Regions from separate parts of the Candidatus Manganitrophus noduliformans genome, predicted to be linked through region 2. Evidence: riboswitches for the same ligand, from Rfam matches in the RefSeq annotation. Region 2 holds a riboswitch; each other region holds the start of a gene.
What was found. A riboswitch is a leader RNA that binds a small molecule or an ion and turns the genes downstream of it on or off. The one in region 2 is predicted to bind cyclic di-GMP.

Region 1 (2,241 bases), on a different contig from region 2:
CACGGAAGCCAAAAGATAGAAAAGGTAAAAGGTATAACCGGACCATCCAAGACGGAGAACGGGAGATCCCCCTTCTTCCGGAAAAGCGGACACCAAGAGAGACTCCCTAAAGAAGAGTGTCATCGAAAAAGGGAGGGTCAGCGACAGGAGGATAAACCACTTCCATTTCGCCACCAGCTCCTTGTAATTCGAACGACCGAAACTGAGGCTGAACAAAAACCAGCTTCCGGGAAGCATACTGGCCGCTGTCAGCCCCCAGGCCCCCCAATCGACCCTTTCCGAGGGAAGGGGGGTTCCCATCGCCATTCCGACGAAAAGCTCTTTAAGGGCCAGGGCGATCATCCCGAAAGAAAATACCCGGTGGACAAAGGACCGCTTGTCTTCAAGGAAGATGAACAGCGCCAATCCTGCGCAAAGAAGGGCATTCAAGAATGGGATAAAGGAAGGAAATGTCATATTGACCTGTTTTTATGGAAATCAGAGTATTTTAGTAGAAACTCTGGCGCGGCACAATCCCCTCGATCGGGGGGGGGGCCCTGGGTAATCGGCTTCACATCGGAGAGACAAAAAGAGGTTTTCAGCCGTAAAATGCCGTTTTCCCGATCGAACACGATCATACGCCCCTTGAGAACTCCTTCCATAATCATTGGATAGAATCTAGCCTCAAGAGACGGCCTTTGAAAACTCCTTCCATAATCGTTGGATAGAATCCATTCTTTTCTCCATTCGTGTTTCACAGGCATGTCGCTTGCGTATACCGATACGCAACATACGACAGCAACTCGTGAAAAAGGGCAAACTATCCGAGAGGGTAGGACGCAAAGCCAAGAGACCGATGAGTAGGGGATCCACTTCCCACGGTTCGTCTGGTTGCCATGACGATGCCGGCGCATCTTTAGGCACAAGCCCATTCCGAGGAATGGGCTTTTTTATTACACAGACCAAACACTTTTTATTGATGCATGGAGGAACAGCATGCAGACCTCATTGATCAAGCGAAGCGCTCTGATGATCATCGGTATGATCCTTCTCCTGAATTGGAAAACCCCCGCGATGGCTGCGGACGCCTTCCTCTCCTGGGACGCCAACACGGAAAACGATCTCGGGGGATATAAAGTTTACTATGGAACCTCCTCCGGCAGCTACGGCGCCCCCGTGGACGTCGGCAATCAAACGTCTTTCACTGTAAACGGTTTAAGCAGCAGTCAGACCTATTATTTTGCCGTCAGCGCATACAACACCTCGGGGGCGGAAAGCGGCTACTCCAATGAAGTCAGCAAGAGCTTCGGCGACACCACCGCGCCGACCCTCTCCGCCATTGCGGCCGGCAGCATCACCAGCGCCGGAGCAACCATCAGCTGGAGCACCAACGAAGCGGCCACCTCCCAGGTGGAGTACGGCGTCACGACCTCATACGGTTCCTCCTCCGCGCTCAATTCGACCCTCGTCACCGGCCATAGCCGCGTGTTAAGCGGCTTGAACCCTTCAACGACTTACCATTATCGGGTCATCAGCAGAGACGCCGCCGGGAACACCGGCACCTCCGGGGACCGCACCTTCACCACCTCCGCCGCGCCCGACACCACCGCGCCGGCGATTTCCGGAATCGGCGCCTCGAATATCACCACCACCGCGGCCACGATCAGCTGGACGACCAATGAGAGTTCCGACACCCAGATTCAATATGGGACAACCACTTCGTACGGAAGCTCCACGACGCTCAATACCACGCTCACTACAAATCATAGCCAACAGGTGACCGGGCTTCTCCCCGCCACGCTTTATCATTATCGCGTCCGCAGCCGGGACGGCGCCGGAAATCTGGCCACCTCGGGAGATCGAACGTTCACCACCGCCGCGCCCCCCGACACCACCGCGCCGACCCTTTCCAATATTGCCGCCAGCAACATCGCATCGACCTCCGCAGTAATCACCTGGAGCACCAATGAAACGGCGACCTCCCAAGTCGAATACGGAACGACGACATCGTACGGCTCTTCCTCCGCATTGGGCGCCACGCCGGTCACCAGTCACAGCCGGACCCTCTCCGGCCTGAGCCCCGCCACCACCTACAACTACCGGGTCATCAGCCAAGATGGGGCCGGAAACATCTCGGTCTCCGGAAATAGAACCTTCACCACCTCCGCCACCCCCGATACAACGGCGCCGGTTCTCTCCGGTATCGCCGCGGGGAACGTTGCTTCCACCTCGGTTGTCATTTCCTGGAGCACCAATGAAGCG
Region 2 (2,241 bases):
GTTCATTTTCGATGGGCTGGAACGGTGGAAGGGGGATTGGTTATTTTCCGGGGGTGTAATAAGGATTGGTTCCGCCGGCATGATCGGTGACATCGACGACATCTTTTATTTCGGGAATCGCTTTCTTGATCGCGACGACGACCCCCTGTTTGAGCGTCACATTGGACATCCCGCAACCCTGGCAGCCCCCTCCCAGCCGGATGTAGGCGATCTCCTCCTTCACATCGACCAAGGTGATATACCCTCCGTGCGCGGCCACCCCCGGATTGATCTCGGTATCGATGACCTGTTGGACCGCTTTCGCCTGGGGGCTCTCCAAGTTGGGGGGTGTCGCCGGCGTCGCCGGTTTCGATTCGATGACCTTGGGATTATCGACCTTAAAGCCGGTCTGCTGGAGGCCGGTGATGAAGTCGATCTTCACATCTTCGAGAAGGTTCGCATGGCGCGACTCCATGAATAACTTAATTCCATCGACTTCGACCACCGTGTCGTTCAACTCTTTCTTCCCCTGCTCGACGAAGGCAAGGGCATACTCGGGGCTCGGCGACATCGACTTGACCACCAGCCGGAGTCCCTCGATCTTTTTCCCATGATTGGTTTCTTGATCTTGCTTCAGGACGGCGATTCTCTTCCTTGCAATCTCGGTTATCTGGATCATTTTTGGATCGATCTCCTTCTTGGCGTTCCTAAGAAGCCTCAATTGATTATTAGGCCGATCATACCATAGTTCGGACCCCTTTTACACCCCCAAAATGCGTCTACGAAACAGGCGATCAGAGCGCGCCCGGGCGCGCTCGCCTACTTCAAGATCGAAGAAAAATGAATGGCCGCTACGGAAAAGCGCGTGGAAGGAAATAAGAGAAGTTGTGCTTCGTTTCGGCGAACGCGCATGATTCGGAGAGAGCACAATGTCAACCCGCTGAAATTCCGAGATAACATTTCTTGTGATCTGGAATACACACTTCCTCACGTAAGGTCACTGTCCGATTGACAGTGAATAAGTCGGATGATATAAACTGCGACATCATAACAAGGCAATTGAAATATTCGTTCATCCTTTGCTCAGAGCAAACTCTCCGAAAGGAGAGGGCGCAGAGCAACGGGGCTAAAGAAGAGACGCTCCTCTTCCATGCCCGCCGAGCCGCCAAGGGAATCCCGTTGGCGGCTTTTTTATTTGCGATTGCGTGTGATCGCGGGGATGATCGAATGAGCGGTCCTGTTTCAATCTGACCTTTGCTCAGAGCAAACCCATCGAAAGGTGGGGACGCAGAGCAACGGGGCTAAAGCCGAAAGGCCATGTCCGCCGAGCCGCCAAAGGATTTTCTATTTGGCGGCTTTTTTATTTGGAAAAAAGGAGGTCCATCGTGAGTGACGCTAAGAAGGTTGGCCTGATCTTTGGTGTCTTCATTTTTTCTTTTCTCTTTTTTAGCATGACCGTTTTTGCCGGGGATGCCACGCTGACCTGGAGCGCGAACGCCGAGTCGGATCTGGCCGGATATCGCGTCTATTTCGGGACCGCCTCACGGACGTATGGACCTTCGATCAATGTCGGCAAGACGACATCGTATACCCTGACCGGTCTTGCGAACCAAACCTATTTTTTTGCTGTGACGGCCTATGATACCGCAGGAAATGAAAGCAGCTTCTCTGCCGAAGTGACGAAGACGCTCACGACGCCCGATACATTGGCCCCGGTGATCTCCAGCATCAACGCGGGGAGCGTCACCGGCAACAGCGCGGTGATTACATGGGGAACCAACGAGCCGACCGATACACAGATACAGTATGGGACCACCACGGCTTATGGCTCTTCCACCGCGCGGGTGGCAACCCTGGTGACGGTTCATAGCCAAACCTTGACCGGTCTGCAGCCTCAAACGCTCTATCACTACCGTGTGTTGAGCCGGGATGCCGCAGGAAACCTCGCAACCTCGTTGGACAATACTTTCACTACCGCCGCGCCCCTTCCTCCGCCCACATCCACGCCGACGACGGTGAGATTGAGTCCGGCGGCCGACACGTTCATCAATATCAACACGTCGGTGTACAATACGTCGACGACGTTAAACACCTACACCTTTCCTGCAAACCAGACAGCCAATGCGGTGTTGATGAAATTTGCATTAAGCAGTCTTCCGGCCGGGGTGGTGATTCAGAGCGCGACGCTGAATCTCTCTCTGGTGGAGAGTGATGCGACCGCAGATGCCACCTACAGTGTTGCCGTGCACAAGCTGATCAATC
Region 3 (2,241 bases), on a different contig from region 2:
AGTAAGCGCCGCGAAGTACAGTATCATGGACCTCCACTGTACGAGTTATTGGACCTGCAGGTTTTTCGGCGGCTGGGGGCAGTCTTGGCAGAGGGGAAAACCGACCGGATTAGCTGTTCCGTCTGCGTTGACAATGTAGAGATATGTGTCATTCAAGCTGCCGAAAGATCCTTTGTTTAAGGTGACCTGGACCGACGTATCGGCCCAAGATGTCGGAACTTGAATCTCTCGATGGGTGACGGCGGTCCAGATCGGCGCGTTTCCGATCTCAACCCTGGCTTGCGTTGTGTCGAAATAAAGGTCGTCAATATAAACGAGAGCTCGGGCGTCAGTGGGATTGTCCTTGGCGAAGTAGGACCCAAAATGCCACTGACGCCAAGTTTTAGTTGTTGTTCGGGTGATATATGCATCGCCATTTAAGTCGAGCAGAATAGAAGGGACAGGGGAAGAGGGCCGGTGTACCCACATTTTATACTTTCCATCCGGCACGTTCGGCGTGCTTTGAACAAGATAGACTTCAAATCGTACCCATTCGTTTTCAATGTCCTCGATGCGTGTGCTTCCCCAAAGGGTCGGTATATTGATCGTCGGATTATCCTGGACACTGCTTCGTAATTTACTATCGGCAGTGCCGCCCATTCCAAGACCGGCATAGGTCATTGGGAGCAAACCATCACTACCATATTCGAGCCAGGGCTTTATATTTCTCGACCAACTTGTGCTTTGTTTTTGCATTTTCCACCAGAAGGTGAAATAAACCGAGCTATGTTGGCCGGAATACTCAAGCGAGATATTGCTTCCTCCATTTAGGAAGTCGTGGAAACTTGACACCGTCGAGTTCGGTCGGACTCCCACATTGGAGTATTTAGGTCCGATGGTGCCGTTGAAATAGTCGTCCCATGCCGGCCCTATAACAGGGAGGTTCCCCTTGATAGCACCGCCTTGGATTCCCTTTTCAAAATCGTCCCAAATTATTGGGGGACCCGCCGTTTTGCTGCCGAAACCGAGACCACTGATAGTAACAGCGGTGCCGTGGCTGAGGGAGCCAGAAACACCCGTAATGACCGGTTGTGCCAAGGCGGAGAGGTGAAATGGCACTGTAGAGGCGATGAAAAAAAGAATGCTGACGATTTTCTTTAATGACATGGTTATCCTCCCTGTCACTCTTTGATTGATAATTGGATATTTGATTTAAGCATATCTTCTTTCAGGTCTTTATTGTGTCGATTGTCTATCATCAAATATCCGGAGATCAAGTTAATGCCGGGCCATCTGCAATAAATGCGTTGTATTTGAAGGGACGATTTTTGCGTCAATTATTTTATTTCTCCGTCAATACAATAAAAAAAGCCGCCAAGGGAATCCTTTGGCGGCTCGGCGGGCATGGCCTTTCAGCTTTAGCCCCGTTACTCTGCGTCCCCACCTTTCGATGGGTTTGCTCTGAGCAAAGGTCGAAATGTAACTTGAGTTACGCCATCGGCGTGAGATTCTTCAGCGCAACCCACTCTGACGCTTCGACTTATGTGGTGTTAATAACGATATAAAATACTATATTCCTTTTTTCCCGTCAACTATAATCACCCTCCATTTAATCTATACCGTTTCGACTTAATCAATATCTTCCTGTCGTTCAACATTCTCGATCGATCCTCGGCAAGATATAAGAAAAGCGGATCGAGATCAATCGGAAGGTCAACGTAGCGGTCCTTCGTAAGTGATCCATACTTAATGAGTCGATCGCCGGCGCCGCGTTCATTTCTTGATTCCCTTCCGAAGCGCCGCAAGCGAGAGGACCAGAATCAGCCCGATCATGTCGGCCGAATGGCCCGGTCCCGACGCGGTTCCAGAGCTCGGCGAAATCATCGCGCAGCCGCCCCCGCCCCCCGAGCCGCCGTCGTTTGCATTCGAGCCGCCGGTCGAAAAACCGAAGGGGGTTGCAGAAGCATGCGCGGTCTGTTGATAGTTCCCGTTGTTATCGTATGATGAGGCCGAATAGTAGTAGGTCACGTTATCCTGTAGCCCTGCATGGATGACGGTGATGCTTTCATTGATTCGCCCGGAAAAGTTTCCGAGGATCTCACCGTCTTCAATGCCGTTCGGGAATCGATCGGTCCGGTAGACGATGCGGACCCCGACGAAGTCGGAATCGGACGGATTGACCCAGCTTAATGTGACCGTTTGAGTCCCCGGAACGGCGGTGAAGTGTTCGACGTCCGCCGGAGGGACCGTATCGCCGAGGGG

Region 1: another riboswitch for cyclic di-GMP. It lies ahead of MNODULE_RS15530 (fibronectin type III domain-containing protein); the one in region 2 lies ahead of MNODULE_RS11635 (fibronectin type III domain-containing protein).
Region 3: another riboswitch for cyclic di-GMP. It lies ahead of MNODULE_RS15525 (hypothetical protein); the one in region 2 lies ahead of MNODULE_RS11635 (fibronectin type III domain-containing protein).

Annotation. Positions count from the first base shown of each region.
Region 1 is NZ_VTOW01000003.1:206,572-208,812, reverse strand. It holds gene prsK (XrtA/PEP-CTERM system histidine kinase PrsK) at 1-456, opposite strand, end outside; cyclic di-GMP riboswitch class I at 784-878, shown strand; gene MNODULE_RS15530 (fibronectin type III domain-containing protein) at 976-2,241, shown strand, end outside.
Region 2 is NZ_VTOW01000002.1:496,414-498,654, reverse strand. It holds gene MNODULE_RS11640 (NifU family protein) at 41-658, opposite strand; cyclic di-GMP riboswitch class I at 1,057-1,149, shown strand; cyclic di-GMP riboswitch class I at 1,232-1,316, shown strand; gene MNODULE_RS11635 (fibronectin type III domain-containing protein) at 1,365-2,241, shown strand, end outside.
Region 3 is NZ_VTOW01000003.1:203,845-206,085, forward strand. It holds gene MNODULE_RS15520 (class I SAM-dependent methyltransferase) at 1-5, shown strand, start outside; gene MNODULE_RS15525 (hypothetical protein) at 46-1,146, opposite strand; cyclic di-GMP riboswitch class I at 1,366-1,450, opposite strand; gene MNODULE_RS15530 (fibronectin type III domain-containing protein) at 1,753-2,241, opposite strand, start outside.